3 regions of the Arthrobacter sp. Soil_C_60 genome follow, and region 1 is predicted to be linked to each of the others. Evidence: riboswitches for the same ligand, from Rfam matches in the RefSeq annotation. Region 1 holds a riboswitch; each other region holds the start of a gene.

Region 1 (10,602 bases):
CAGCCCGGCGCCCACCACGGCCACTTCCGTGCCGTGCAGGTGCTCCGGGACGGCGCCCAGCCCGGCGGGGTGGGCGAGGTAGTGGTCGTAGCTGAACGGGAAATCCGGGTTCAGCATGGTGATCGGATTCTCGTCCGCGGCGGCCGGGGCGTGGAGTTCGGTGGCCAGTGTCATGGTGCTTAGCTTTCGGTTGCTCGGGCGGGGGGAAGGGGCCGGGAATCAGCGGCCGGCTGCTGACGGTGCGGGCTCGGCGGCGGGATCCTGGGCGGAAAGGTATTCATAATCGTTGCGGCTCAGCTGCGCCACCCGGGAGTGGCGGCGGCCGTAGCCGAAGTAGGCGGCGGCGCCTACCAGCATCCACACCGCGAAGACCCACCAGGTGCTGGAACCGAGGTTCGCCATGAGGTAGATACACATGACGGTACCCAGAATCGGGGTCAGCGGATAGAACGGTACCCGGAAGGTCCGCGGCAGGTTCGGCCGGGAACGGCGGAGGTAGATCACAGAGAGGTTGACCAGCGCGAAGGCGAAGAGCGTACCGATGCTGGTGGCATCCGCCAGCTCGCCGAGCGGGACCAGTCCGGCCGTGAGCGCAACGGCGCTGCCGACGATCAACGTCCCCGCCACGGGGGTTCCGGTCCGCGGCGAGACACGGCCGAAGACCTCGGGTACCAGGCCGTCCCGAGACATGGACATCAGGATCCGCGTCTGCCCGTAGAGCACGGTGAGCACGATGCTCGCGATGGCCACCACGGCGCCGACGGCGAAGACGAGCGCCATCCACGGGTTGCCGGTCAGCTCCTGCAGGATCTGCACCAAGGCGGCTTCCGTACCGTCGAACCAGGTCCACTCGCGGGCACCGATGGCCGCGACGGCGACGAGGATATAGATGCCGGTAATGATGATCATGGACGCGATGATGGCGCGGGGCAGGTCGCGCTGCGGGTTCTTGGCTTCCTCGCCGGCGGTGGAGGCGGCGTCGAAGCCGATGTAGGAGAAGAACAGGCGTGACGCTGCCGCTGACATGCCGGCCACGCCCATCGGCATCAGGGTTTCGAAGTGGCTGGCCCGGAAGGCGGTGAAGGCGATGGCGATGAACATGAGCAGCACGGCGATCTTGATGACCACCATGACGGTGTTCACCCAGGCGCTTTCCTTGGCACCGCGCACCAGCAGGACCATCGCCAGGACAACGACGGCGATCGCCGGAAGGTTCAGCACACCGCCTTCGGCGCCGGGCGGGGCGGCAATCGCGGCCGGCAGCGCCAGGCCAAACGTCTGCAACATCTCGTTGACGTACTCGGCGGAGCCGACCGCCACCGCGGCCACGGAGACCGCGTATTCGAGGACCAAGCACCAGCCGCAGATCCAGGCGATTCCTTCACCCATCGTGGCGTACGTGTAGGAGTAGCTGGAGCCAGAGACAGGAACAGCGCCGGCCATCTCCGCGTAGGAAATCGCGGAGAGCAGCGCCGCGAAGCCTGCCACCAGGAACGAGATCCAGATGGCGGGTCCGGCCAGCGGAACCGAGGCGCCGAGGACCACGAAGATGCCGGTGCCCAGGGTGGCGCCGACGCTGATCATGGTCAGCTGCCAAACGCCGAGGCTGCGCCTCAGGCGGGGGCCGCCGGAACTGCCGTCAGCGCCGGTACCGGCCTCGTTGAGCATCTGGCCGAGCGGCTTGCGTCGCAGCAACTGGCTGCCCAGGGGCAGGCCCCGGCGCTTCGTTGCGGGAGGGGTGTCGATCATTCTCGGTTCCAATCTGGAGGCTTCTTCCGTTCCACCAGCGTGCCATGTGAGGCAGCTAACAAGCTGGGGCAAAATGACCTACACTCTTCTCGCATGAGACATTCTGCACCATCCGCCGGTGGCGGGGAGGATGTCCGGCCTGTACGGGCGGGCGCCGACCAGTTTAGCGGCAGCACGGCCGGAGCCTTCGCGGCGGTCTCGCTGGAACGCTTCCTGGACCGGCTGCCGGACACCCTGACGGTGGTCCACGACGGCCGGCAGGGCGCTACGGAACCGGCTCTGGTCCGTTGGGTCGAGCCGAGCGAGCTGGAAGATCCCGCCCCGTATCTGCTGGAGGGCGAATTCGTCCTGACCGCCGGACTCCCGTTCCTCGACGACGGCGGAACCCCCGAAGCAGTGGACCGGTACATCGAACGGCTGGTGCAGGCGAAAGTCTGCGCCCTTGGTTTCGGCATCAGCCCCTATTTCAGCAACATCCCCCAGACCCTGGCCGAGGCCTGCCGCAAGCACTCCCTGACGCTGGTCGCCATTCCGGAAGAAGTTCCCTTTGCCGCGTTGGGGCTCGAATTCGCCCGGCTGCTGGAGGCGGAGAACCTCAGGGTGCTGCGCCTGCTCTCGGAAGCAAACAGGCAGCTGATGCGCGCAGTGCTGACCCCGCGGCCCGAGGCCGAACTGCTGGAGGCCCTGGTGCGGAACGTCCCGGTGTGGGCAGTGCTGGTCGGCGCCAACCGGCGCGTCCGCTCCCGCGCCGTCCCCGCGCCGCTGCAAGACGGCGTGCCCGAGGCGGTGGAACTGGAACCGATGCTGGCCCGGCTCTTCGCCGGCAGCGGACCGCGGGTCGAACTGGAAAGCTTTGACGCGCCCGGGGCCCGGCGGGTGGTGGGGTATCCGCTCCGCAGCACCCGGGACGCCAACCTGGGTGCCCTGGTTGTCGGTGCGGCGAACCCGCTGGAACCGGTAGAGAGGAACATTGTCGAGACCGCCGTCGGGCTGCTGGAAGCCTTGCTGCGTCAACGTACTGTCGGCTCCCTGGCACCCAGCCAACTGGCAACGGCACTGCTGCTGCACCCGGAAACAACGACGGCGGGGTCCCGGCACTCGCAGGCGGTCGGCAGGCTGGTGGCGCAAAGCGTGTCCGCGCCGCGCCATGCTGAACTCCGTGTGGTGCAGGGCTTCCGGGCGGGCGGGCCGGCTCTGGAACCAGCGGAAAAAGCGGGCGTCTCGCACGGGACAGGAGGCGAGGACCCGGTCCGCGGACTGCTGCAGTGGCGGCGGATCTTCGACACGAAGCTGGTGGAAAGCACCGACTACGGTTTCGCTGCCATCACCAGGCTCCGGGTGGACGACGCGGTGGTGGCGGAGGTGGAGAAACTCGGCTGGCACCTTGTCATCTCCGATACGGCCGAACTGCCGGAGCTTCCCGAGGCCTACCGGCTGGCCACGTCGCTGCGGCAGCAGGCACAGGTTGCCGGGCGCAGTGTCAGGGCGGACCAGATCGAGTTCTCGGTCACTGGCCTGCTGGGCCCGGAGGCCGGGGCGATGCTGTTCAACCGGAGCTTCAGTCCACTGCGGCAGCTGGAGCCGGAGCGCGCCTCCGCCCTGCTGGCGGTGCTGCGGGCGTGGCTGGAGGCGAACGGCAGTTGGGATGGCTCGGCCAAGGCGCTGGGCCTGCACCGCAATAGTGTCCGGCGGCAGATCGGCCAGGTGGGCGAGCTGCTGGGCCGGGATCTGGCCGACGCGCAGACACGGGCCGAACTCCTGATCGCGCTGAACTACAGCCCGCCTGACATGTTGCCTGGCACGGAATAGCCAGTTTCATTATTGGAAGGACGTCTACGAAGAGGTCGTTGAAGAGTTCAGCAGCTCCCTCGTTGCCATCACCCCCCGCGATCCAACCAATCTCAAGACCTACCTGAGCCCGCTGTCCTCAGAAGCGGCCGCTGACAACCTGGCTTACACCTGCGGAGACGCGAGGGCCGCCGGGCGGAAACTCGCGCCGTGATGGTCGTCGGCTAAGCGCGGCCCTTTGCCTAGCACAGTTTCGCGGAATGTTTGTCCTTCAGGGGTTTCGGGCAGTAGGCCGCGGCGGCGTAGTTCGGGGGAGACCAGGCGGACAAAGTCTTCCTGATCGGCGGGGCGGACCGCGCAGGAAATGTTGAAGCCATCGATATCGGCCTCGACCATCCAGCGTTCCAGTTCGTCCGCCACGGTCTCGGGGGCGCCGACGATCACCGGTCCGCGTCCGCCGATGCTGACGAACCGGGCGAGTTCTCTCGGGGTCCAGACGCGCGTAGGGTCCAGTTTGGTGAACGAGGCAAGCGCGGACTGTTGGGCGTCGGACTGAATGTATTCCAATGGGCTGTCCAGGTCGATATTTTTCATATCGACTCCCGTCCAGCCGCTGAATAGTGCCAGGGCGGCCTCTGGGTCCACATATTGGGTGTAGTCCTCGAGTTTGGCTTGGGCTGCGGCGTCGGTTTCTGCCACGATGACGGTGGCCAGGGCGAAGACCTTCACGGATTCGGCCGCGCGGCCGCGCGAAGCGAGTTCGCCCCGGACTGTATCCACCCAGCCGCGGACGATGTCCGTGGAGTAGCCGTTGAAGAAGATGGCCTCGGCGTGGTTGGCGGCGAAGGCCTGTCCCCGCGGGGAGGCGCCGGCCTGGAACAGCAGCGGGGTGCGCTGTGGTGATGGTTGGACCAGGGCAGGACCGGGGACCTTGAAGTGTTCGCCGTCGTGGCCGATCCCGCGGACCTTGTCGGGGTCCACGAATACACCGGTTTCGGGGTCGGCTGTCACGGCGTCGTCGTCCATCGAACCTTCCCAGAGCTTATAGACCACGTCCATGTACTCCTCCGCCCGGTCATAACGTTCGTCGTGGGGAATCTGTTTGGTCAGTCCCAGATTGCGGGCGGCGGACTCATGGTAGGAGGTGACGATGTTCCAACCGACCCGCCCGCCGGTGAGGTGGTCCAGCGTGCCGAACCGGCGGGCCAGCAGGTAGGGCTGTTCGTAGGTGACCGAGGCGGTGATGCCGAAGCCGATGCGGCTGGTGGCGGCGGCCAGGGCGCTGACGATGAGCGTGGGGTCTAACAGCGGGTACTGCACGCCTCCGCGCATTGCTTCGTCAGCATTGCCGCCGTAGGTGTCGTACTGGCCAAGGACATCGGCCAGGAAGATGCCGGTAAACCCGCCGGATTCCAGGGTCTTTGCCAGATCAGTCCAGTAGGACAGTTCGGTGTATCGGCGGATTTGATCATCGGGGTGTCGCCACAGTCCGGGCGATTGGTGCACGGGCACCAACATTTCAAAGGCATTGAGCAGGATCTGCTTGGTCACGAGATCTCCTCGAAAGTGTCGGTGGTGGTGGTGTCCTGGGCGTAGTCTCCGGCCGGGTCCTTGGCGGCAAGGGCGGCCGCAAATGACAGACCCGCCAGAAGGGTGATGTAGGCGCAGATCAGCCACGGCTCATTACCGCCGAATATCAGAAGAGAGGCAGCGATCACCGGGGTTAGTCCTCCGGAGAGCACGGTGCCGACCTGCACGCCGAGGGAGATCCCGGTGTAGCGCAGGTGGACCGGGAACTGTTCGGCCAACCACGCCGCCTGGGGGCCGTAAATCGAATCGTGCAGGACATTCATGCCGAGGATCATCAGCAGCGGCAGCAGGAGCAGGGAGCCGTGGTCCAGGAACCAGAAGAACGGCCAGATGAAAACCGCAATTCCGACGATGGCGGCGATGGCGATGCGCCGGCGCCCCCACCGGTCGGACAACCAGCCCCAGACCGGACCGGATACGAGACCGAGGGCGGAACCGATGAGGACGGCGGTGACCCCCGATACCGGATCATCCCGCCGGGCGGCGATGTAACCGATTCCGTACACGGTAAGAATGGCGAACAGGGCAGGCTGTGCCATCCGCAATCCCATAGTGACCAACAGTGCGCGCTTATGGTGGCGCAGTACCTGCCAAACCGGTGCCTGCGCGGTCTTGTTATCGGATTTAAGCTGCCGGAAGCTGGGGGAGTCCTCCACCCCGACCCGGATGTAAAGTCCGACGACGACCAGTACCGCGCTGACGAGGAACGGGATCCGCCAGCCGTAGTTTTGAAACTGTTCGGATGTGGTCAGTGCCTGAGTGAGGGCGAAAGCGCCGGTGGCCAGCAGCATACCGGCAGCAGAACCGACCTGGGTGAAACTGCCGAAGAATCCCCGCAAGTGCCGTGGCGCATGCTCCACCGATAGCAGCGCTGATCCACCCCATTCGGCCCCGGCAGCCAAGCCCTGGAGCAGGCGCAAAGTGACAAGTCCGATAACGGCGAGGGTGCCGATGCTTTCGTAATTCGGCAGCAGTCCGATAGCGGTCGAGGCGACTCCCATGGTCATCAACGAAATGACCAGCAGGGATTTACGCCCTATCCGATCGCCCAGATGGCCGGCAATGATGCCGCCGACCGGTCGGGCGATAAACCCGACCGCAAAAGTTGCGAACGCTGCGAGTGTTCCCGCGAGGGCGGAGCCGGAGGGAAAAAACTGGACATTGAAGACCAGCGCCGCAGCGGTGCCGTAGAGATAGAAGTCGTACCACTCGATAGTGGTGCCCACGAAGGCAGAGGTCAGGACCCGTTTCTTGTCCCTGATACGGATCGGGCCAACGGTCTGCGATGAGACGGTCGTAGCAGCTTCCTGAATGGACATGGATAACCCTTGCACTGACGGGGCGCAGCTGGGAAAACGAGGCGCCATACTTGCCCGCACAGGTCCGTGCCGGGCCGAATCCTCACCTGGGGCACCCCACTACAGCGAGAGGGTTGCCGTCCAACAAACCAGGGTTTGACGTTGGAACTCTTGATTCTGAACACCGACCCTAAGGGGTCAGGGCGCCGTTGCCAAGGGACGGACGTCATCCGCAGTCATCTTTCGGTCCTGTTCCTTCGCACCCACACGGTTCCGTCCGGGGACTGCAGGAACCGAACGCCTCGCGGATCAGTCTCAGTTTCCAGAGCGAGACCACGGGCAGCCAGTAGGTAAAGCCTTCACACCAATGCCTGCCGAGCGCTTGTCCTGGTCGCACGGACAGGCCATTCGACTCACAGTCCGGCGGTACAGCCTTCGCATTGGCCGTCGTACTCCGAGGTCCCTCCAGGGCTGTACACGGCTGCGGCAAACCTGGTCACCTTATTCCGCCGGCGCTGACGCCCGTCGTGAGAGGAGGGCGATGGTCCCGTCCCACTCATCGGCGACAAGGCCCGCCCTGACGAACTTTTCGTCAGCCTCGGCGCGGTCCGAACCCAAGCCGGTACGCCGGTCGCCCGGGCGGCCAGCCATAGTGCTCAGGCCGCTTCGACATGAGCATTATAAAGAGACTCTTTGGGGCTGATGGGTAGGCGGTCAATCAACCGTCCCAACGAACGTACCCGGGGTGGAAGACGCTGGGCGATCGACCTGTTTTCCGCGCTCACGCCTCGACACATTGCTCGACGTCGCCGTCGATGTTGAAACCGAGTCCTCCCGGCACGGAATCGAGGAGCTTTCGGGTGTAGGGGTGGGACGGCGAGGCGTAGACCTGATCGATGGCACCGTATTCCACCAGATCGCCATGGTAGAGCACGGCGACTTCGTCGCTGACATGGCGCACTACTGCGAGGTCGTGCGAGATGAACAACATGGTCAGTCCCAGATCGCGGCGCAATTCGTCCAGGAGGTTGAGGATGTCGGCCTGCGTTGTCAGGTCCAGGGCGGAAGTGACTTCATCGGCGATGATGAGCTCCGGTCGGACGGCAAGTGCCCGGGCGATGGCGATACGCTGCCGCTGGCCGCCGGAGAACTCGTGCGGGTAGCGCTCCGCCGCTTCTGTCGGCATGGAGACGCGGTCCAGCCAGCTCGCAATCTCGGTGGCGTGGCGGCGTGGGTTGCCGCCGCGGGGATCGATTGCTTCGGCGAGGGTCTGGCCAATGGTCCGCCGCGGGTTCAACGATGAGTAGGGGTCCTGCGGAATCAGCTGGACTTGGCGGCGCAGCCGTCGTAGTCCGACGCCTTTCAGCCCCTTTGTCACTGTGCCGTCGAAGCGGATGGTTCCGCTGGTTGGCAGCAGGTCTCCGACGAGCGTTTTGGCGAGTGTGGATTTGCCCGAGCCGGATTCGCCGACCAATCCGACCGTCTGGCCACGGCGCACTGTGAGGGTTACGTTGTTGAGGATGCGTGCCCGGGTGGCGCCGGAGCCCAGTTCGACGCTGATGTCGTCGATCTCGAGCAGGCGGCCGCGGGTGGGTCCACCAATGGTTTCCACTCCCGTGATGGTGGGTAAGGACCTGTTGTCCATCGTCGTCGTTCCTTTCATAGCGCCGCTCCATGCGTGTCCGAGTGCGCCGCCGTCCAGCGTGCACCGACGAGTGCCCGGCGCTCCCCGGCCATGCTGGGAGTGGCCGCCAGCAGCGCCTTGGTGTAAGGGTGTGTTGCCTGGCCTTCTTTGAGCTGGCGTCCGCTCAGGCGTTCAAGGATGCGACCGCCGTGCATCACCAGGACTTCGTCGCATAGTTCCTGGACCACACCGATGTCGTGCGAGATGAACAGCAGGGCGGTCCCGCGTTCGCGGTTGACCTTGCGGAACTTTCGCAACACTTCGGCCTGAACCGTCACGTCCAAGGCCGTGGTCGGTTCGTCAGCGATCAGCAACGTCGGTTCGGCGATGGTCGAGGAAGCGATCATCGCCCGCTGCAGCATCCCGCCGGAGAGTTGGTGGGGATGCTGGGTCATCCTCAATTCAGGGTTCCGGATGGCCATCTCGTCCAGCGCCGCAATCATCTCGCGGTCCGCCGTCCGGCGGTTGCGGCCCAGGTGGACGCGTTGGACTTCGGTCAGCTGCGGGCCCATTCGCAGCGCCGGGTTGAATGTCGTCCCGGGGTCCTGGTAGACCAGCCCGGTGCTCGCGGCCAGTACTTTCGGATCGTTGCGGCCGAGCAGGTTCAGGCTGTCCAGGCGCAGGGTGTGCGCCGAGGCCGTCACGCCGTCGGCGAGCAGCCCGGCGACGGTCATCGCGGTCATTGATTTTCCGGATCCTGATTCACCGACCAGTCCGACAACCTGCCCGCGTTCGATGCTGAAGGAGACGCCGTCCACCAAGATTCTGCCGTTCGGGGCGGTGACCGTGAGGTTATCCACCTCGAGCAGCGCTTCGGGGGCGGGTGTTGCCGAGGCGGGGCATCCGGCGGGCCGGCGCAGCCCGAGGAACCGCCGGCCGCCACGGGGATCCGCTGCGGAGGCGAGACCGTCGCCGATCAGCATGGCCCCGAGGCCGGCGATGACCAGCATGATCGAAGGAGCTACGACCTGGAGTGGCTGCGAGTAGATGGAGACCAGACCCTCGTTGAGGAGCCGGCCGAAGTCGTATTCGGGGCTTTGCACGCCGAGTCCCACGAAGGATAGCGAGGAGATCTCCAGCAGGGACAGGGCGAAGCTGGAAGTGGCCATGACGAGGATCGGTTCGGCCATGTTCGGCAGTAGGTGGCGTTTGATGAGCAGGGGTGCGGGTACGCCGAGCAGCCGGGCGGTTCCCACGAAGTTGCGGTGTGAGACGGATGCTGCGAGGTTCGCGGTGAGGCGCGCAAAACCGGGGATGCCGGCGAGACCAATGGCGATGACCGCCGTGGTACTTCCCGGTCCCAGAATGGCGGCGACGATCAGGGCGAAGATCAGTGACGGGTAGGCGACGGCCGCCTCAATCAGGCGCAGGGCTGCCTCGCGGACTCGGCGTGGGGCCAGCCAGACCGCGGAGCCGACGGCCAGGCCGCCGAGGACTGAGACGGCCGTGGCGGCGACGGACATGATCAGGGTCAGCCGGGTGGCGACCAGGGAACGGGCGAGAATGTCGCGGCCGAAGTCGTCCGTTCCCAGCCAGTGTGCGGCGCTGGGGCTTTGCCGCGACTCGGAGCTGAGCGTGTCCGCGGCTTCGGTGAGGAAGAACGGGGCGAGGAGGCCGGTCAGGACCAGCGCTGCGGTCAGGACGAGCCCGATGATGAGCCCTGCACTCCAGCGGAAACGGTGTGAAGTCGTGACGTTGTCAGCCATGGGATTTAGCTCCGAGCGTGCGCGGGTCGATGATGCCGAGGACGACGTCGACCAGAAGGTTGAGCATCGTGGCAATCAGCCCGATTACCAGGATGATGCCCTGGATCAGCGGGTAGTCGCGGTAGATGATGGCCTGAATGATCTCGCTGCCAAGGCCGGGATAATTGAAGACTGTTTCGATGATGATCGCGCCGCCAAGCAGACTGGCCAGAATCAGGCCGGCCAGGGTCAGCGTGCTGGTCAGCAGGTTCGGCAGGGCGTGCCGCAGGTAGAGCCGCAGCGGTGGGATTCGGCGGCCGCGGGCGGTGCGCATATAGTCCTGTTCCAGTACAGTGGCGGTTTCCTGGCGCACCACCCTCGCGACTGCGCAGGTCGGGCCGATGGCCAGTGCCAGGGTCGGTAGCACGAGCGCGGACAGTGAGTCGGCGCCGCCGGCAGGGAATATGGGCACCATGATGGCGAATGCCACCACAAGCAGTGTTGCCGTTACGTAGCCAGGCAAGGAGGCGAGGAAGCCTGCGATATTGCCGAATGCCAGATCCAGCCAGCGCTGCCGGCCGCCGCGTGTGAGGACCCCGACGGCCATGCCGGCCGGGACGGCGACAAGCAGCACGACTGCGATCGCCAGGAAGGCCAGCTGAGCGGTGTACGGGAGCTTGGTGGCAATGATGTCCGCGACCGCACCGTTGAAACGGAAGCTGTTGCCCAGGTCGAATTGCGCCAATCCGGCTATGTAGTCCAGGAAGCGGACGGGCAGCGGATCGTCCAGCCCCATCTGTGCACGCAG
Region 2 (9,432 bases), on a different contig from region 1:
ATGGGAACGCCGGACGCCGGATCCCCGGTCAGCGAATCGCGGCCAATCTGGGTGCGCAGCCAGCGCCATGCCTCGGGGTTCACGGCCTCGCCCACCGTGCCGCACAGGCGGATGGAGCTCAGGTCGTAGTCGGCGGGGATGCCGTCCGGGAACCAGCCCATCAGGGAGCGGACCAGGGTGGGCGCGGTGTAGTAGCTGGTCACGCCGTAGCGCTGGATGATCTCGAAGTGGCGGCCCGGATGCGGCGTGTTCGGCGTGCCCTCGAAGATGACCTGCGTGACACCGTTGGACAGCGGGCCGTAGATCTCGTAGGTATGCGCGGTGACCCAGGCCAGGTCCGCGGTGCACCAGTGGACGTCGCCGTCGCGCTGGGCCGGATCCGGGTTGCTGAACAGGTACTCGTGGCTGAAGGAGGCCTGCGTCAGGTAGCCGCCGGTGGTGTGGACCAGGCCCTTCGGCTGGCCGGTGGTGCCGGAGGTGTACATGATGAACAGCGGCGTTTCGGCGTCGAACGCCTCGGGCTCGTGGACCTCGGAGGCGGTGTCGACGACGTCGTGCCACCAGACGTCGCGGCCTTCCACCCAGTTGATGTCTGTGTGGCCGGTCCGGTTGATCACCAGGACATGCTCGATCGCGTTGTCCCCGGCAACGGCTTCATCCGCGTTGGCCTTGACCGGGACGGCCTGGCCGCGGCGGAACTGGCCGTCGGTGGTGACCAGCAGCTTGGCGCGGGTGTCCTCGACGCGGAACTTCAGTGCCTCGGAGGAGAAGCCGCCGAAGACCAGCGAGTGCACGGCGCCGATGCGGGCGCAGGCCAGCGTGATGACCACGGTCTCCACGATCACCGGCAGGTAGATGACCACGCGGTCGCCCTTGGTGATGCCCAGCGCCAGCAGCGCGTTGGCCGCCTTGGAAACCTCGCGCTGCAGATCCGCGTAGGTGACGGTGCGGCGGTCGCCCGGCTCGCCCTCGAAATGCAGGGCCACCTTGTCGCCGCGGCCGGCCTCCACATGGCGGTCGGCGCAGTTGTAGGCGGCGTTGAGCTTGCCGCCGTCGAACCAGCGCAGCTCCGGTCCGCGGCGCGCCTCGGTATCCACCGGGGTGGCGGAGTGCGCAGTGTGCCAGGGCTCGGCCCAGTCCAGGCGCCGGGCGGCCGCCTCCCAGAACGCGATGCGCTCGGTCTCGGTCTGCGGCTCGGCCCAGGCGATGGCCGGGGTCTCCGGCGCGGGGGTCTGTCCGGCGGTGGTTTCGGCTACATTTATGCCCATCGTTTTACTGCCCATTTCTCCGCGACTCCCAGGAGCGCGTCGGTTATCTTTCCAATGACGGCCAGCAGGACGATCGCCAGCAGCAACCGGTCGGTGCGGCCATTATTCTGTGAGTCCGTCAGCAGGAAGCCTAGTCCCATCGACGAAGCGATCAGTTCCGCCGCCACCAGGAACAGCCACGCCTGCGCCAGCGCGAGCCGAAGTCCGGAAAACACCGAAGGAACGACGGCGGGAAGCTGCACCGTGGTCAGCAGTTTCAGACCCTTGAGCCCGAAGGCCCGGCCGGCTTCCACCAGGTTGCGGTCCACGTGGCGCAGCGCCAGCGACACCGTGGTGAAGACGGGGAAGAAGGCGCCGATCAGGATCAGCGTGACCTTGGAGTCCTCGCCGATCTTCATCCACAGGATCAGCAACGGCACCCACGCCAGGGACGGAACCGCACGCAGGGCGCCGATCAGCGGCGCCAGCAGGACATCGGCCCAGCGGGACAGGCCCACCAAGGCACCGAACGCCAGGCCCAGAGCGGCGCCGAACGCGAAGCCGATCAGCACGCGCTGGGTCGAGATCGCAATATGCGTAGCCAGCTCGCCGCGCTGGATCAGGTCGGCCGCCGCCTCGAACACCATGGCCGGCGGCGGCAGCTGGACCACGCTGAAGAGGCCTGCGGAGGTGCTCCACTGCCAGGCCGCGATGAGCGCGGCGGGAATAAGCAGTCCAAGGAACAGGCGCGCCCAGCCATGGTCCAGTACCCCGGCCGGGGACCATCCGTTTGCCGGGGAGCGGTCCTGTGAAGGACCTGCCGGACCCGGCTGGGCTGCGCCTGCGGTTGTTACCGTCACGCCAGTAGCCTCGAGGCCTTCTTTACTGGTGGCGATAACGCTGTTGCCGGTGGCTCCAGAATTCCCAATGTGCGTCATCAGGATTCCTTGATGGCTGACGGATCAGCCTTGAGCACCAGCGAGTCTACGAGAAGCGTGTCGACGGCGTCGTCGATCTGCTTCTGGCTGGCCACGTCGCCGGTTTCGACGAAGGCCGGGCCGATCTTCTCCAGCACGGCGCGCTGCACCTCGCCCGGCGCCGGATCGACGTCGAGGTTGCTGCGCTCGGTGATCACCGTGGTGGCTACCTCGAGGTCCAGTCCGGCGACGTCGGCGAGAATCTGCGCGGTCTCTTCCGGGTTCTCGGCGGCCCAGGCACGCGCCTTCTCATACGCGTTGACCACGGTCTGCGCCAGTTCCGGCTCTTCCTCGAGGAAGGATTCGGTGGCGTTCAGGAAGCCGTAGGTGTTGAAGTCCAGGTTCCGGTAGAACAGCTCCGCGCCCTCCTGCTCGGCGCCGGCCATGATCGGATCCAGGCCGGACCACGCGTCCACAGAGCCGTTGTTCAGCGCGCTCCAGCCGTCGGCGTGCTGCAGGTTCTGCACGGTCACGTCCTCCGGGGTCAGCCCGGCTTCCTCAAGGGACTGCAGCAGGAAGAAGTACGGATCGGTGCCCTTGGTGGCGGCCACGGACTTGCCCTTGAGGTCCTCGACCTTCTCGATGCCGGACTCCTTCAGCGCCACCAGGGCGGACCACTCGGGCTGGGAATAGAGGTCGATGGTCTTGATCGGCGAACCGTTGGCGCGGGCCAGCAGGGCGGCGGAACCGGCAGTGGAGCCAACATCGACGGCGCCCGAACGCAGTGCCTCGTTGGCCTTGTTGGAACCGGCGGACTGGATCCAGTTGACCTCAACGCCGTCCTCGGCCAGCGTGGCTTCGAGCCAGCCCTTTTCCTTGATGATCAGGCTCAACGGGTTGTAAGTGGCGAAGTCGATGTTCAGGACACCGTCGCCGGCGGCCCCTGCCGCGGCGGTGGCTTCGGAATCCTCGCCGGCCACGCAGCCGGTCAGGGCCAAGGAAGCGGAGGCGGCAACGGCGGCCGCTCCGAAGAGGGAACGGCGGGAAAAGCGGCTGGCAAGCGACATGATTGATCCTTCAAAAGTAGTGCGGAACAGGAGACGATCCGCGGAACACGGGTGTAACGGGCCGCAATGGACCCGGCATAGCTCAGGAGAAAACAGGGGAGTACGACGGCGCTACCGGCCGCCGTACCAGTCGGGCAGCGTTAGTGGCCGTCGACGCCGAGGCTGGCCAGCAGGGAGCTGCGCATTCGGGCCAGCTCCACGGAACCACGGTCACGCGGGCGGTCGCCGGGGACATCGACGGTACGCACGATGGTGGCGCCGTCGTGCTCTTTGCCGGTTTCCTTGCCCAGCACGATGATCCGGTCGGCCAACTGCAGGGCCTCGTCGACGTCGTGCGTGACCAGCAGGACGGTGGTCGGTTCGGCTGTGTGGACGTCCAGCAGCAGATCCTGCATCTTGATCCGGGTCAGCGCGTCCAAAGCGCCGAACGGCTCATCGAGCAGCAGCACGCCGGGGTTGCGGGCAAGGGCGCGGGCCAGCGAGGCGCGCTGGGCCATGCCGCCGGAGACCTCGCGCGGCCGGTGCTTGGCGAACTTGTCCAGCCCCACCAGCTCCAGCAGGCGGGCGACCTTGGACTTGCCCTGTTTCGCGCTGGTGCCCGTGGGCATGCCGATGGCCACGTTGGCCTGCAGCGTGTGCCAGGGCAGCAGTCGCGGTTCCTGGAAGGCGAAGGCGCAGCGCGAATCGATGCCCTGGACCGGCGTGCCGTCAATGTCCACGGAGCCCGCGCTGGGGGCGTCGAGCCCGGCCGCGGCGCGCAGCAGCGTGGACTTGCCGCAGCCGCTGGGGCCGAGGATGGCGAGGACTTCACCGCGCCGGACGTCGAAGTTGATGTCGCGGAGCACGGTGTGGGCGGCGTTCCCGGTGCCGAAGGTGCGGCGCAGCGCGCGGAAGGAAACCGGCAATGCCGAGGCATGGTGGGCCGGGTCGACGCTGCTGGAAGAGGCCGAGCTGGAAGGGGTCGCCGGTCGCACAGACGGGATTACTGCAGTCATGAGATCACTCCATCGATCCTGGCAGTAGCACCCTACGGAGCAAGCCTTGCGGCGCAGCTTTCGCTTAGCCGTTCCCGTGGCTTGTCACCTCGTTATCGCCGGGAACCAGGGGAGGTTTCCAACGACCAGGGTTGCTGCGGCTTCATCGATCCAGGTCTCTCGGCCGCTCGGGATGGTCAACGCCAACTAAACTGCACGCAAGGCCCATCCGGCAAGGCGGCTGTAACAATCCCGCGTAATAAAGCCGGGCCGAAAAGGGCGATCACCCACCGTCTGCCGGCAGCTTGGCCGCCTAGCCCCTGTTCGGATGGGCCCAAACCGCCGTCCAGATTGCCATAACCGCCGTCCACTGTGCAGATAATGCCCTTTCCCGGCGGGCAAAAGGGCATTATCTGCACAGTCAGCGGGAGGCAGCGGTGCAGATTACCGGGGAGGCTACTTCCAGAGGCGCTTGGTGGCGAGGTCCGCGCCCTGGCCCAGCGCCTCAAGCTTGGCGATTGCGATCTGCGGGTGCACGCGTCCGCCGAGGCCGCAGTCGGTGGAGGCGATGACGTTTTCGCGGCCCACCAGCCGGGCGAAGCGCTCAATCCGGTCCGCCACCAGTTCGGGATGCTCGACGACGTTGGTCGCATGGGAGACCACGCCCGGAATGATGGACTTGCCCTCGGGCAGCTTCGTGTCTTCCCAGATGCGCCATTCGTGCTCGTGACGGACGTTGGCGGCCTCGAAGGAGTACGCGCCGGCGTTGATCTGCAGCACCGAATCGATGATGTCCGCGAACGGGATGTCGGTGGTGTGTGGGCCGTGCCAGGAGCCCCAGCAGACGTGCAGCCGGATCTGCTCCTGCGGCAGGTCGCGCAGCGCCCAGTTGGTGGCCTCGACGCGCAGCTGGATGAACTTCAGGTAGTCCTCCAGGCTGGGCTCCGGGTTGATCTGATCCCAGCTCTCCGCCAGGGACGGGTCATCGAGCTGGACCGTCAGGCCGGCGTCGATAATCGCTTTGTATTCCTCACGCATGGCATCGGCACACGCGTACAGCAGCTCTTCGTCCGTCTTGTAGTACTCGTTGGCCACGCGGGCGCAGGACCCGGGGGACAGCGCGGCCACGAAACCTTCGGACAGCCCGGCGGCGTCGAGGCCCTTCTTGAGGTTGGTCACGTCCGACTTCACCAGGTCATGCCCGGTGTAGGTCAGCGGACCGGCGATCTTCGGCTGCGTGACGGACTTGCGGTGCGCCAGGATGCCCGAGGACGGATCGTTGTAGGCGTCATTGAACTTCTGCCGGTCGCGGCGGTCCGGGAAGGATGTCAGCACAATGTTGCCGGGGGAAGAGCGGCGCACTTCGGCATCGGCCCAACGGTCCACATTGGTCGGTTCGAGTCCGCCCAGGCGCGCGAAGGAGTAGTTCCACCAGGCGCCGTAATCAACGGAACTGGCCATGGCATGCCCGTACTCGCCGTCGTTCGGTATATCGATGCCCAGGTTCCGCTGGCGAGCGACGACGTCGATCACCGAGGTTTCGAGCAGGTCCAGGAATTCCGGGGTAATTCCGTTGGCTTCCTTCGACTCGTTGGCGGCCAGCAGTTCCGGCGTGCGGGGCAACGAACCGGCGTGGGTGACGCGGATGTGGTCAGTGTTTGAGGACATGGTGGAGTTCCTTTCCATCGGTCCTGGCAGTAGCACCGTTGCCCGTGTTCAGCCTGACGGCTTGTTCAAGGGGGCGGGTTGCTGCGGCTTCATCGATCCAGGTCTCTCGGCCGCTCGGGATGGGTCCTCCCACTAAATGGCATTTCGAGTTGCCGGCGCAAGTCCGCCAACCGCGCCCCGCCATTCCCGAGTGAATGTGACGCCGGTAGGCTGGCGGCATGGCGCATCAGAATGATCCCGAAGTCATCAAGCGGCTGCTGAGCACCCCGGCACGCTGGGCCGTGGTAGGCCTCTCCAACAATCCCCGCCGCGTGGCGCTGAGCGTGTCCCGCTACATGATGGACCGGCTGGACATGGAGATCCTTCCGGTCAGCCTCAAGGGCGACGACGTCCACGGGCAAAAGGGGTACAAGAAGCTGGCGGAGATCCCGGGCGAGATCGACGTGGTGAACTGCTTTGTGAACTCGCAGAAGGTCGGCCCCGTGGTGGACCAGGCGATCGAGGTCGGCGCGAAGGCCGTGTGGCTGCAACTCGGTGTGATCGACGAAGCCGCGGCGGAACGGGCCAAGGCCGCCGGGCTGGACGTTGTCATGGACACCTGCCCGAAGATCGAGGCGCCGTACCTCGGCCTGTAGCGGTGGGCCTGTAGCCGGGCCTGTGTAGCTGCCGGGCGTAGCTGTGCCGCATTCACATAACTTCATTTTTGTTTGGGGGAGCCCGGCTCCTCGGCATACTGAACTCCAAGATCAAGAGTCCCAACGACAAGCTCTGGCTGGTTGGGCGGCAACCCTCTCCCGTAGTGGGGTGCCCCAGATGAGGATCTGGCCGTGCACAATCCGTGTCCGGCAAGTACGGCCCCCTCCCGGCTGCGTCCCCTTCTTTTGGATTGTTGCGCGCCGCAGGCAGGCGGGAGCCTCTGCCCAGGAGTACTTCATGACCGACAACGCATTCTCCAAGGCCGCCGCCAAGTACCGGCCGATCTTCGCACGAATCGCCGCCGGTGCACTGGACCGTGAACAGGCCCGGGAACTGCCGTTCGAGCAGATCGGCTGGCTGAAGGAAGCCGGCTTCGGCGCCGCGCGCATCCCCACGGAATTCGGCGGGGACGGCCTGAGCTGGGAAGAATTTACCCAGCTGCTCATCGAGCTCGCCGCCGCGGACAGCAACATTCCGCAGGCCCTGCGCTCGCACATCGCCCTGACGGAGGAACACCTCTACCACCATCACCGCGAAGACCGCAGCGTCTGGCTGCAGCGGTTCGCCAACGGTCAGCTGGCCGGCAATGCGTGGACCGAGCCCGGTGTCGGCGGCACGGGCACCGTGCTGGACGAAGCCCGCGACAAGCTGGTGCTGAACGGGCGCAAGTTCTACACCACCGGCACCATCTTCGCCGACTGGATTGATGTGACGGCCAAACGCCCGGACGGATCGGACGTCTCCGTCATCATTTCCACCAAGACCGCCGGCGTGGAGACCTTCGACGACTGGGACGGCTTCGGCCAGCGGCTCACAGGCAGCGGGACCACGGTATTCACCGACGCCGAAGTGGACCCGGCCAACGTCTCGGCCTTCGCCGACCGCTTCCCCTACCAGACGGCCCTGTACCAGCACATCCTGCTGGTCAGCCTGGCCGGCATCGCCAAGGCCGTGGTCACCGACGTTGCCGCGAACGTCCGCGAGCGGAAGCGCGTCTTCGGCCACGGCAACGCCCCGCTGGTGCGTAACGACGCCCAGATCCTGCAGGTTGTCGGCGAAATCAGCGCCAAGGCCTACGCCGCGGAAGCCACCACCCTGCGCGTGGCCCAGAGCCTCGACCGGGTCTTCGCTTCAAGATTGCAAAACGACGACGCCGAAAAGGCGGCCAACATCGCCGTCGAACTTGAATCCGGCCAGGCGCAGATTGTGCTGAGCGCTCTGGTGCCCGACGCGGCGGGAGCCCTGTTCAATGTGCTGGGTGCATCCTCGACCAGCACGGGCAAGGCGCTGGACCGGCACTGGCGCAATGCCCGCACCGTGGCCACGCACAACCCGTTCATTTACAAGTCGCGGATCGTCGGCGACTGGGAGGTCAACGCTACGGAACCGCCCTACGTCTGGACCATTGGTGTCGCCGGCGCCGATGCTGGCCGGGAAGCTGCCGGCTCGAATGCAGAAGCGAATTACGCTAAGGCCTCGAAGTGAGCATTGCCAGCCCTGCGAAAGCTGCTTCGCAAACAGAAACCGGCGCTCCTCGCCTGTCCGGCCGCCTCGGCGTCGCAAGCATCGTCTTGATCGTGGTGGCCGCCGCATCGCCGCTCGGGGTCATTGGCGGCACTGTGCCGTTGGCCATTGCCAGCGGCAACGGGGCCGGACTGCCCTTCATTTACCTGCTTGCGACGGGCATCCTCCTGCTGTTCTCCGTCGGCTTCACCACGATGACGCCGCATGTTCCCACCGCCGGTGCCTTCTACAGTTACATCGAGAAGGGGCTGGGCCGACGCGCGGGTTTGGGCGGCGCGTTCGTGGCGCTGCTGTCCTACCTGGCCTTGGAAGCCGGGGTCTATGGCCTGTTCGCACCAGCCGTGGACGAAGTGGTCCGTGCCTACGGCGGACCGGAACTGCCCTGGTGGCTCTGGGCTGCGGCGGCGTTGGTGGCCGTGGCCTGGCTGGGACACAGGAACATCGAGGTCTCCGGCAAGGTGCTGGCCGTCCTGCTGGTGGCCGAAGTGGTTATCGTCCTGGTACTTGACGCCTTCATCGTCTTCGGCGGGGGCGGCCCCGAGGGCCTGTCAACAGGATTCGTCACGCCGTCCACAGTCCTGTCCGGCGCCCCGGGCATCGCGTTGCTGTTCGCCATCCTCAGCTTCATCGGCTTCGAGGCCACCGCGATCTTCCGCGACGAAGCCCGCGATCCGGACAAGACAATTCCCCGGGCCACCTACCTGGCCTTGATCATAGTGGGCGGCTTCTACGCACTCTCCACCTGGCTGCTGATCAGTGCCTGGGGAGATGGGCCGATCGTACAAAAAGCCACGGATGCCCCCGGCACCCTCCTGTCCGAAACTACTGCACTCTATCTGGGCACGGCGGGCAGCCACATCGTCCAGGTGCTGCTGGCCACCAGCCTCTTCGCCTGCATCCTGTCCTTCCACAACATTGGTTCGCGCTATTTCTTCCAACTGGCGGGACGGGACGTCTTTTCGCGGAAGCTCGCACGGACGCATGCCCGGCACAACTCGCCGCATCTCGCTTCCATCGTGGACAACGCGGTAGTAGCCCTGTTCCTGCTGACGGCTGTTGTCGCCGGCTGGGACCCGATCGTCCAGTTCTACACCTGGTTCGCCGGCTTCGCCTCCCTCGGGATAGTGGTGCTGATGACATTGACCAGCGTGGCGGTGCTCGTGTTCTTCCGGCGCCAGCAAACAGCAGTGATCGATTGGAGGCGGTCCGTCGCGCCGGCACTCGGATTCGTAGGCCTGCTGGGAATTCTGGTGCTGATCCTGCAGAACCTGCCCTCGCTGGTCGGCAACAGCACTGCGTTGGCGGTCGCCGTCGTCGTACTTATCCTGCTGGGTTTTGC
Region 3 (10,602 bases), on a different contig from region 1:
ATCAGGATAATGCCCACCGCTTGCAGGCCCACCACAACGGTCAGTGCCAGCAGGCCCAGCATCAGGGCGGAAAGCCAGCGCGTGTTCAGCCCGATGGCGTGGGCATGGATCCGGTCGAACGCGAGCAGCGTCAGGTCACGCCGCTTGTAGAGCAGCACGGCCAGGGTGATCGCGCCCAAAACGAGCACCTGGAGCAGTTCGGCGGTGTTCACGCCGAGGACATTGCCGAACAGGATGTGCTGCAGATCCGTCTGGCTCGGAGTCTTGGAGATGATAGCCAGACCCAGTGCGAATAACCCGGTAAAAACGACGCCGATGGCCGTATCCGCTTTGAGTTTCGTGGTGGACCGGACGGCGCCGATCAACGCTACGGCACCCGCGCCGAAGATGAAGGCGCCCAGCGAGAACGGCAGGCCGACAATGTACGCCAGCGCGACGCCGGGCAGCACTGCGTGGGATACGGCGTCGCCCATGAGGGACCAGCCCATCAGGATCAGCCAGCAGGACAGTACAGCCGAGACCACAGCCGCCGCCAGTGTCACCAGCAGCGCGCGGGTCAAGAAGCCGTACTGCAGCGGCTCCAGCACCCAATTAATGACGTCCATGATGCGCTCCTTCCGGGGCGGTGGCCAGGGCTGTACCGAAAGCCCGGGCGAGGTTCTCGTTGGTCAGGACCGCCTCGGGTTTGCCATGGGCGAGCACCCGCTGGTGGAGCAGGACGGCTTCGTCGCAGAGCTGGGGGATGCCGGCCAGGTCATGGGTCGAGACCAGTACGGTCCGGCCTTCGTTCCGCAGCTCCTTGAACAGGGAGATCAGGGCCCCTTCGGAGCCCTTGTCGACGCCGGCGAACGGCTCATCGAGCAACAGCAGGCCTGCATCCTGCGCGATTCCCCGCGCCACGAAGGCCCGCTTCCGCTGACCGCCCGAGAGCTCGCCGATCTGCCGGTGCTGGAGCTCCGACAGGCCAACACGTTCCAGTGCTGCCGCCACAGCTTCCCGGTCGGCGCGATGCGGACGGCGTGCACGTCCCAACCGGCCATAGCGGCCCATCATGACGACGTCGCGGACGGACACGGGAAACGTCCAGTCCACATCCTCGGACTGCGGCACGTAGGAGACGACGTTGAGCTTCCGCGCGTCCTTGGGTTCGACGCCGAACAGCCGCACGTCGCCGTTGGTCGGCTGGACGAGGCCCATGAGGGACTTGAACAGTGTGGACTTGCCGGAGCCGTTGACGCCGATCAGCCCGCAAATGGTCTGCGGCCGGACAGTCAACGTGACGCCATCCAGGGCTATGACCTCGTTGTACGCCACATGCAGCGACCTCACGGTAATGGCGTCGGCGCCGGTGGGAAGTTCATGCACACTCATGAGGCGAGTCCTTCTTTGATTAGTGCGATGTCATGCCGGATAAGGTCCAGGTGGCTCGGCACCGGGCCTTCGGGACCGGACAGCGAATCGACGTAGAGCGGGGTGACGAGCTCGGCGCCGGTCGCAGCGGCAACCTGTTCCATCGCGCCGGGATTTACTGTGGATTCGCAGAACACGGCCGGAACCTGGTTCTGCTGCACAAAGGCGATGGTGTCTTTGATCTGCCGCGGGGTGCCTTCGGCATCGGAGTTCACCGGCCACAGGAAAGCTTCCTTCAGGCCGGCGTCCCTGGCCAGATAGGAGAAAGCGCCCTCGCAGGTAACCAGGGCAGCAACGGCGTCGCTGTCCTGGAAGGCGTCCTTCAGTTCCTGCATGACACCGTCCAGTTGGTCCTTGTACTGCTCGCCATTGGCACGGAAGTCCGCGGCATGCGCCGGATCCAGTTCGCTTAGGGCGACGACAGTGTTGTCGACATAGAGCTTGGCGGCCTCCGGCGACATCCAGGCATGCGGATTGGGCTTGCCCTCGTAGTTTCCGGAGCGAATATCCACCGGGTCAATCCCCTCCGACAGGACTGCGTGCGGGGCCCGTACCGCCGTCACAAACCGGGCGAACCAACGCTCCAGGCCCAGTCCGTTATCGAGAATCAGGTCCGCTTCCTGGGCGCCGACCAGATCCGAAGGAGTGGGCTGGTAGCCGTGGATCTCCGCGCCCACTTTGGTGATTGATTCCACCCGCACATGCTCGCCGGCCACTTGGCGCACCAGGTCTGCAAGCACTGTGAAGGTGGTCAACACCATGGGGCGCTCGTCGGACGGCTCCGGTACGGCCGCCGAACCGTTGCCCACGGGACCGCAGGCCGTCAGCATACCCATCGTCAAGACGGCCAGCACGGACCACAGTTTTTTCGGCATGCCTAAATTTATCGTAAAGGGGCGCCGGAATAATAGGGTGTGGCTAAAATTTCTGCTCGTTACCGCTCGGAGCGGCACGGAATGTTGACGCCGAAGCCCTCGAACCTAGCGGTCGGCCTTCACAGCGCGCCACGTCAGGGTCAGGTAGGGGAGCTGGATATTCTCTTCCCTGTCGTGGCCCAGATGTTCATGCAGGTACCAGTCCAGATTGGCCAGGACTTTTGCGCGCGTCTGTTCGCTCGCCCGCAGGTAGTAACTGCGCGACTTGACCAGTTCCAGCAAGTCGGCGGGCGTCAGCGGATCGGCCCAGTGGGTTTCATGGCCCTCAGGCCCGATGAACTCAGGCCCGATGAAGGGGCGGAAGTCCGGCCTGTAAACGTCACCGGCATGCATGATCCGGGAGAGCCGGTGGACCCACGGAATGGAGACATCGAGCTGGTTCCAGATCAAGCCCAGCGTTCCCCCGGGCCTCAGGATCCGGGCAGCCTCCGCGCTGGCCGCTGCCTGATCCACCCAATGCCAGGCCTGCGCCACGGTCACCAGATCGACGGCGCAATCGGCGATGCCGGTATGTTCGGCCGTCCCCAGCAGGATCCGGGCCGCGGGATAGTTGGTTGCCAATTGTTCCAGCATGTCGGCCGAGGGATCCACGGCGGTCACCCGCAGGCCCCGGGCGAGCAACGCGGCCGTATATTTTCCGGTACCGGCGCCTACATCCGCGGCGTCCCGTGCCGACGGCGGCACCAGCCAATCGACGGCGTCATCCGGGTAGCCGGGACGGACCCGGTCATAATGCGCGCCACCCTGCTGGAAGCTGCTGCCGAACTCCCGGCGCCGTTCGTCGTCCATCCGGGGTCCGCCGCGAACCACTGCCACACTCCTCGTGCACCCTCTGCTCTCGGTCAGGGGCCTCTCATTGACCTGTCATTGACGCCGCCAGCCGCCCGTGCCGTTGCACCGGCGGCTTCGCAACGACGGGTCAATTAGATCATGCCCCATCCGGCGCGCAGGGATACGTTCCTAGCCCTAGGAGCACGGCGCCGCACCGGCGGTTCCCGGCGTCACCGGTGCCCACTCGGGGAAGGCCCGTGTTTCCACCGCCGGCACCCAGCGACCGCTCTCCACGACGTAGTCGTGGCGCAGGCCGTCACGGACCAGCGCTGCCACTCCGTCCGCTAGCCGGGCCGCGTCTTCCAAGCGGGAACCCAGCCCGAAGCTGGCACGCAGCGAACCGGACGGCAGCCCGAGGCGGTTGAGCAAGGGATGGGCGCAGAACTTCCCGTCCCGCACGCCGACGCCGTGCTCTGCCGAAAGATACGCGGCCACGAGGCCAGCGTCGTATCCGGCCACCGAAAAATTTACGACGCCGATGGCATCCAGCGGGCTGGCCTCGCCGCTGAAAATCCGGTGCACGGTGACCGAGTCCACCGCCTCCAGCCGCTCGATGAGATACCCACGCAGCACGGACTCATGCTGCTGCCACGCTTCCTCATCCAGCTGCGCAATGTGCTCCGCGGCCCGGGCCAGGGTGGCAGCACCGAGCACATTGGGAGAGCCGGCTTCGTGCCGGGCCGGCCCGGTTGTCCAGACCACGCCGTCCAGCCGGACCTGTTTCACCGCGCCGCCGCCAGCCAGATGCGGTGTGCCGGAATCGAGCCAGTCGGCCCGGCCGATGATCGCTCCCGCACCGAACGGGGCATAGAGCTTGTGTCCGGAGAGGACCACATAGTCAATGTTGTCCCGGGCAATGTCGAGGCGCCGGTGCGGGGCGAGCTGCGCAGCATCCACCACTACCCTTGCCCCATACCGGTGGGCAAGCCGCGCGGTTTCGGCGATCGGGAAGATCTCGCCGGTAACATTCGACGCTCCGGTGATGGCCACGAGTGCCACCTGGCCACCTGCCAGTTCGGCCTCGATGGCCTCGAGCGTGCCTGCAACACTCGGCCGGGCCACCACGCTGCGGTGCGGTACCGCCTGCCAGGGCAGCAGGTTGGCGTGGTGTTCGATGTCCAGGTACAGTACTTCGCCGCCGGCAGGGACGCAGCCGGCGAGCAGGTTCAGGGAATCGGTGGTGTTGCGGGTGAAGATGACCAGGTCATCGGTCCGCCCGCCCACAAAAGAACGCAGAACGTCGCGTGAATGCTCATAGACGGAGGTGGAGACCTGGGATGCGTACCCGGCACCGCGGTGGACGCTGGCGTAGTAGGGGAGCAACTGCTCCAGATAGGCGGTGACGGAAGCCAGCGCGGGTGCCGACGCGGCGTAGTCCAAGTTGGCGTAGCGGATGGTGCCGCCGTCCAGCAGGGGAGCGGCGAGTTCTGCGCCGGTAACTTCCTGGAACGGTTGTTCCGCTGCCAGCAGCTCGGGGGAAAGGGCGGAATCGATAACAGTGGTGCTCATATGACCTCATCTGGTGAGGGATCCGTGCGCATGGCAGAGCGGATCCGCGCTTGCCGAACCAGTCAGGCACGGCCAGGTCGTCACCCGGGGCACCCCGCCGCGTTAGGAGGGTTGCCGGCCAGCAAACCGGGGTTTAGCGCTGGCACTCGTGACCTGCCATCGAGATTATTGTCCGGCGGGAGCGGCCGCACCTTTGTTACGGGAACGAAAAGGCGACCATCCCCGGAGTGGGGACGGCCGCCGTCGTAATTCGTCACAAAGGCAGCGTCAGCGCAGGCCGTCCGCCTCCACAGAGGCCTCCGGAGCGGTTTCCGGCAAGGGCGCATCCTCCGGGTGTGCGGCCGGACGCTGGCCGCGCAACTGGGGATTGAGCCGGTAGAGCACCTCGTCGTGCAGCGTGCCGTTCGTGGCCAGCGCGTTGCCGCCAAAGGGGCCGTCCTCGCCCTCGAGCGAACTGAACCGTCCGCCGGCCTCCGTCACGATCGGCACCAGTGCCGCCATGTCATAGAGGTTGAGTTCCGGTTCGCAGGCAATGTCGACGGCGCCCTCGGCCACCATGCAGTACGACCAGAAGTCCCCGTAGGCACGGGTGCGCCAGACGGATTCGGTGAGGCCGAGGAACTCCGGGAAGTTGCCCCGTTCCTGCCAGCCGGTGAGGCTGGAATAGGAGAGGGACGCGTCCTCGAGCCGGTTGACATCGGAGACCCGGAGCCGGGTGGCCGCGGACAGCGAACGTCCCATGTAGGCACCGGTTCCGGTCGCGGCCCACCAGCGCTTGCCCAAAGCGGGGGCACTGACCAGGCCGACCACGGGCCGGTCTTCGTCCACCAGCGCGATCAAGGTAGCCCAGACCGGCACCCCGCGGACGAAGTTCTTTGTGCCGTCGATGGGGTCGATGATCCAGCGGCGGGAGCCGTGGCCGCTGCTGCCGTACTCCTCGCCAAGCACCGCGTCGCGCGGCCGGGCCCGGGAGAGTTGGCCGCGGATGGCCTCTTCGGCGGCGCGGTCAGCATCCGTGACAGGGGTGAGATCCGGCTTGGTCTCGATTTTCAGGTCCAGCGCCTTGAAGCGGGCCATGGTCTGCGAATCCACGGAATCGGCCATCACATGGGCCAGGCGCAGATCATCGTTATAGCTTTGAACGTCACGGGTCATAGGCTTCAACTTATCCTTATTCGGTGGCCGGATGCGGGATGTGAAGTCCCCGACCGACGACGGCGGTGCTACTGGAACCCCAGTTCCTTAGCTTGGGCGCGTTCTTCGGTTCCCAGCAAACGACGCAGCGACGCCAGCCGCGCCGGGCCTGATTCGCCGGCCTGCCCGGAAGCCACCCACGCGTCCACGCCGCAGTTGACGGCGTGGTCGTCGTGCTTGCAGCCGCGCTCGCAATCGGCCGTGCCGGGCTCCAGGTCGGGAAAGGCGGAAATGATCCGGTCCGGGTCCACATGGGCGAGTCCAAAAGAACGGATGCCGGGCGTGTCGATGATCCAACTGCCGGCCGGGGCATCGGTCAGCTTCAGGGCCAGCGCCGAGGAGGAAGTATGCCGTCCCCGCCCGGTCACGGCGTTGACGCCGCCCGTGGCGCGTTCCGCACCCGTGAGCGCATTGACCATGGTGGACTTGCCGACACCGGAATGGCCGAGCATGACGCTGACCATCCCGTCCAGATAGCCTTTCAGCTCGGCCACGGCGTCACGGTCGAGACGGGCCGAAAGCCCGTCGGCGGACCGTGCATCAATTCCAAAGCCCTCCGTGCCAGCGGTCCGGCTGACGATGACGGGCAGATCGAGGTGCCGGTAGTTGGAGAGCAGTTCTTCAGGATCCTTGACGTCCGCTTTGGTGACGCACAGCAGCGGGCTGATCCCGGCGTCGTACGCTGCTACCAAGGCACGGTCGATAAAACCGGTGCGCGGCTCCGGGTTGGCGGCGGCCACCACGATGACCAGTTGGTCCGCATTGGCCACGACTACCCGCTCCACCGGGTCGGTATCGTCGGCGCTGCGCCGCAACAGCGTCCGTCGTTCCTCGATCCGGACCAGCCGGGCCAAAGAGTCCGGCTCGCCCGTAATGTCGCCGACGAGCGCTACGAAGTCGCCGGCTACCACCGGGCTGCGGCGAAGCTCCCGGGCACGGGCGGCGACAACCACGCGTTCCTGGGCAGTGTCTTCATCGACCACCGCGGTGTAGCGGCCGCGGTCCACGGTGATGATCCGCCCGATGACCGCGTCTTCGTGGGCCGGCCGTTCCTTGGTACGCGGACGCGAGCCGCGCTTGTTGGGACGGATGCGGACATCGGATTCATCCCACGTACGGTTGCCGCGCACCACCTTAGACCGCTCCCGCCTCGGACTGGCGGGCGGAAGTCTCGAACAGGTCCTGCCATAGCCGCGGGAACTCGGGCATGGTCTTGGCCGTGGTGCCGATGTCTTCGACTTCCACGCCCTCGACCGCCAGCCCGATAATGGCTCCGGCAGTAGCCATCCGGTGGTCCTCATATGAATGGAAAACCCCGCCGTGCAGCGGCCTCGGACGGATGATCAGCCCGTCCTCGGTTTCTTCGGCGTCGCCGCCCAAGGCATTGATTTCCGCGACCAGAGCCGCCAGCCGGTCGGTTTCATGTCCGCGCAGATGGGCAATTCCGGTGAGCCTGGATTCGCTGCCGGCCAGGGCGCAGAGCGCCGCCGTGGTGGGGGCAAGTTCGCTGGTGTCGGCGAGCTGCGCCCCGGTGATCTCTGCTCCGCCGGTCACGGTGAGGGTGCCGTTCTCGTAGCTGACGGTGGCGCCGAGTTGCGCCAGGATGCTGCGCCATTTGTCACCCACCTGCGTGGTTTCCGCCGGCCAGCCCGGGATCCGAACCGTTCCCTTCGTGGCCAGGGCCGCCGCGAGGAAGGGGCCGGCATTGGAAAGGTCCTGTTCGACGGTGACGTCGAAAGCCTTGATCAGTCCGGGCCGGACCACCCAGTGGTTCTGCCGGGAATCGTCTACCTCCACCCCGACGCTGCGCAGTACCGCCACGGTCATGGCAACGTGGTCCAGGCTAGGGACGCTCTGGCCGGAATGTTCGAGGTGGAGCCCGTTGCCGAATCTGGCGCCGACCAGCAGCAGCGCCGAGACGAACTGGGAGGAGGCTCCGGCGTCGATGACCAGATGCCCGCCGTCGACGCCGCCGGAAGCGGCCAGCGTGAACGGCAGCGAGCGGTTTCCGCCGTCCTCCAGCCGGACGCCGAGGCCGCGTAGCGCGTCGATCGTGCTGCCCATCGGCCGCTTCCTCGCCTGGGGATCGCCGTCGAAGGTCACAGTTCCAGTGCACAATGCTGCCAGAGGCGGCACGAAGCGCATCACCGTACCGGCCAGCCCGCAATCCACTTGCGTCTCGCCCAGCTCCCTGTCCTGTTCAATAGGCGTGACCAGCAGGTCGGGACCGAACCGGCCCTCGCCCGGCGTTTCCTCGACGCGGGCCCCGAGCGCACGCAGCGCATCGATCATGAGAACCGAATCACGCGAGTGCAGCGGAGCCCGCAGGCGCGACGGGCCGTCCGCCAAAGCCGCGAGCACGAGGTAGCGGTTGGTCAGGGATTTCGAGGCCGGTACGTATACGGTGGCATCGACCGGCCCCGGGGCGAAAGGTGCGGACCAGTGAGTGCTGTTGCTGCCGGCGCTTGCTTGCTCAGTCATGAAAACTAGGAACCCACCACATCGGAGGCAGCCGCCCGCACGGTCCGCTCAGCCTTCTGCAACTGCTTGCGGGCGTCCTTGCTCAGGGTGCTAGCGTTCTTGCGGGCATCCTTGCCGAAGGATTGCACATTTCTGCGCGCATCAGAGGCGAGATGTTCGGCACGCCAGACCAGTCCGGGGCGGCCGTTGGTATCGACTGCGGCCAACAGAACGCCGCCGATGAGGGATACGTTCTTGAGCAACTGGTTGCGCCGGGTCCGGCGGGATTCAGGCGACGTAGCGTCCGCGGCGTTGAATTCCACCAGTGCGTTCGCCGCTGCCGTTCCTGCCAGAAGCAGTGCCGCAATGCGTGGGAATTTGCCGATCCCCAGCAAAACGCCGGCCCCAACCTGTGTGGCACCAATGACCTGGGCAACCAGCTTCTCGTTGCCTGTTACCGGTGCTGCGGAGGGAACCATGGTCTGGACCTGCCGCAGGGCCGGCTGAAGCTGGTCCGCGGTGTCCTGCACGTTTCGCAAGCGATCGACTCCCGAAGCCACAAACGTTGCGGCAAGCATGGGGCGGGCAACAAAGCGAACGATGGTCATAAGTACCTCCTGGCTGGCGCTGTCCGCAGTGCGGAAGCTGTTTCTAGGGCTGCTGGTGACGCTGTTCTCTAGTCTGGCACTTTTGCGTGCACTGTACATCCTGCATACGCAACGTTGGGGTATCCACGATGACCGAAGGCGGAATAAGGACGGTGCCTGCATCGTTGTGAAGAGGAGCAATAGGTGCGGGTTCTCGAACATAGCGCCGGCGCCACCGTGTCGAAAGGACAATCAGTGCCATCAGCAACTCTCCAGCCTGCTGCGGGACTGCAGCTGCGTTTGGACCCTGCCCGGAACACCTCCAGCGTAGACTTGATGCCGATGACAACAGACAAATCCGATGAGGCTGCCCCGCTGGAGGCTGCGGAGGAATCCGCGCCGGCAGCGGCCGCTGACACCGAGACACCAGAAGAACGCAGTGCCCGCTTCGAGCGCGACGCCATGCAGTATGTGGACCAGCTCTACTCAGCTGCCATGCGTATGGCCCGCAACCCCAGCGATGCCGAAGACCTGGTCCAGGAGGCGTACACGAAGGCGTTTTCGGCCTTCCATCAGTACAAGCCGGGGACCAACCTCAAGGCGTGGCTCTACCGGATCCTGACCAACACCTATATCAATCTGTACCGCAAACGGCAGCGCGAACCGCTCCAGTCCAACGCGGACCAGGTTGAGGACTGGCAGATGTTCCAAGCCGCTTCGCACACTTCGACGGGACTTCGTTCCGCCGAAGCGGAGGCCCTGGACCACCTGCCGGATTCGGACGTCAAGGAAGCCCTCCAGGCTATCCCGGAGGAGTTCAGGCTGGCTGTCTACTTTTCAGATGTAGAGGGTTTTGCCTACAAAGAAATATCGGAAATCATGAACACCCCGATCGGAACGGTTATGTCCCGCCTCCACCGCGGACGCAAGCTATTGCGCGATCTGCTGGCCGACTACGCGCACGAACGCGGAATGGGCAAAAAGACGGACAAAACCACTGTGGGGACAAAACAGGAGAACGGCAAATGAGCGACTGCCACGGCTTGGGCGACTGCGAAGACGACCGCATGAAGCGGATCTATGAATACGTTGACGGCGCGTTGTCCCGCGAGGACCTCAACGAGATCAAACAGCATCTGGACGGCTGCGAAGAATGCGCCCAGGAGCACAGCCTGGAGTGCCTGATCCGAAGCGTGGTCAAGAGGTCGTGCCAAGAGGCTGCACCGCAGACACTGAAGGAACGGATTCTGGACCGGATCGGGCACCTCGAAGCCGGCGACCCTGTACAGGCCGACGCCTAGAACTGCCTGCCGGAATAGATAAAGCAGGAACCCCCGCAGACCTGATGGTCGGCGGGGGTTCCTGCTTTATTCAGCTGGCGGGTGACCCGTAAGCCAAACCGGAAGAACCGGTTGCTTAGGTGTTGGGACGCTTACCGTGGTTTGCGCCGCCGCGCTTACGGTCACGACGCTTGCGTGCTCGTTTGCTCATAGCTGCCTCCTTACCTGGATGAAAAAGAACTGCGTACTAGTCTCCCACATCCGCCCATGCACGCCTAACCGGTGACGGCCGCTGAACCGTGTTGACCGGCGGACTCGACAGGGGGAGTGGAGTTAGGAGGGCTCGGGCAGTTCCAGCCAGCTGTACCAGCCGCGGTGGAGAACCAGCCAGGCAAT

Evidence for each region. A riboswitch is a leader RNA that binds a small molecule or an ion and turns the genes downstream of it on or off. The one in region 1 is predicted to bind S-adenosylmethionine.
Region 2: it holds a riboswitch for S-adenosylmethionine, as region 1 does, so the genes downstream of both, AC3A4M_RS07805 (cobalamin-independent methionine synthase II family protein) here and AC3A4M_RS12935 (MFS transporter) in region 1, are expected to answer to the same signal.
Region 3: it holds a riboswitch for S-adenosylmethionine, as region 1 does, so the genes downstream of both, AC3A4M_RS02740 (aminotransferase class V-fold PLP-dependent enzyme) here and AC3A4M_RS12935 (MFS transporter) in region 1, are expected to answer to the same signal.

What each region holds. Positions count from the first base shown of each region.
Region 1 is NZ_JBDGKM010000005.1:172,316-182,917, forward strand. Features, by position in the region: gene AC3A4M_RS12915 (flavin monoamine oxidase family protein) at 1-174, opposite strand, end outside; gene AC3A4M_RS12920 (amino acid permease) at 220-1,749, opposite strand; gene AC3A4M_RS12925 (PucR family transcriptional regulator ligand-binding domain-containing protein) at 1,843-3,558, shown strand; gene AC3A4M_RS12930 (LLM class flavin-dependent oxidoreductase) at 3,703-5,088, opposite strand; gene AC3A4M_RS12935 (MFS transporter) at 5,085-6,446, opposite strand; SAM riboswitch class IV at 6,488-6,602, opposite strand; gene AC3A4M_RS12940 (ABC transporter ATP-binding protein) at 7,207-8,070, opposite strand; gene AC3A4M_RS12945 (dipeptide/oligopeptide/nickel ABC transporter permease/ATP-binding protein) at 8,085-9,815, opposite strand; gene AC3A4M_RS12950 (ABC transporter permease) at 9,808-10,602, opposite strand, start outside.
Region 2 is NZ_JBDGKM010000003.1:208,318-217,749, forward strand. Features, by position in the region: gene acs (acetate--CoA ligase) at 1-1,283, opposite strand, end outside; gene AC3A4M_RS07790 (ABC transporter permease) at 1,259-2,185, opposite strand; gene AC3A4M_RS07795 (aliphatic sulfonate ABC transporter substrate-binding protein) at 2,185-3,231, opposite strand; gene AC3A4M_RS07800 (ABC transporter ATP-binding protein) at 3,372-4,226, opposite strand; gene AC3A4M_RS07805 (cobalamin-independent methionine synthase II family protein) at 4,662-5,873, opposite strand; SAM riboswitch class I at 5,885-5,999, opposite strand; gene AC3A4M_RS07810 (CoA-binding protein) at 6,092-6,508, shown strand; SAM riboswitch class IV at 6,618-6,731, shown strand; gene AC3A4M_RS07815 (acyl-CoA dehydrogenase family protein) at 6,807-8,054, shown strand; gene AC3A4M_RS07820 (APC family permease) at 8,051-9,432, shown strand, end outside.
Region 3 is NZ_JBDGKM010000001.1:560,832-571,433, forward strand. Features, by position in the region: gene AC3A4M_RS02720 (metal ABC transporter permease) at 1-605, opposite strand, end outside; gene AC3A4M_RS02725 (metal ABC transporter ATP-binding protein) at 592-1,371, opposite strand; gene AC3A4M_RS02730 (metal ABC transporter substrate-binding protein) at 1,368-2,285, opposite strand; gene AC3A4M_RS02735 (class I SAM-dependent methyltransferase) at 2,391-3,155, opposite strand; gene AC3A4M_RS02740 (aminotransferase class V-fold PLP-dependent enzyme) at 3,312-4,685, opposite strand; SAM riboswitch class IV at 4,727-4,839, opposite strand; gene hisN (histidinol-phosphatase) at 4,953-5,840, opposite strand; gene rsgA (ribosome small subunit-dependent GTPase A) at 5,909-7,012, opposite strand; gene aroA (3-phosphoshikimate 1-carboxyvinyltransferase) at 7,014-8,360, opposite strand; gene AC3A4M_RS02760 (DoxX family protein) at 8,366-8,947, opposite strand; gene AC3A4M_RS02765 (sigma-70 family RNA polymerase sigma factor) at 9,269-9,955, shown strand; gene rsrA (mycothiol system anti-sigma-R factor) at 9,952-10,227, shown strand; gene AC3A4M_RS02775 (50S ribosomal protein bL37) at 10,343-10,417, opposite strand; gene AC3A4M_RS02780 (GDSL-type esterase/lipase family protein) at 10,540-10,602, opposite strand, start outside.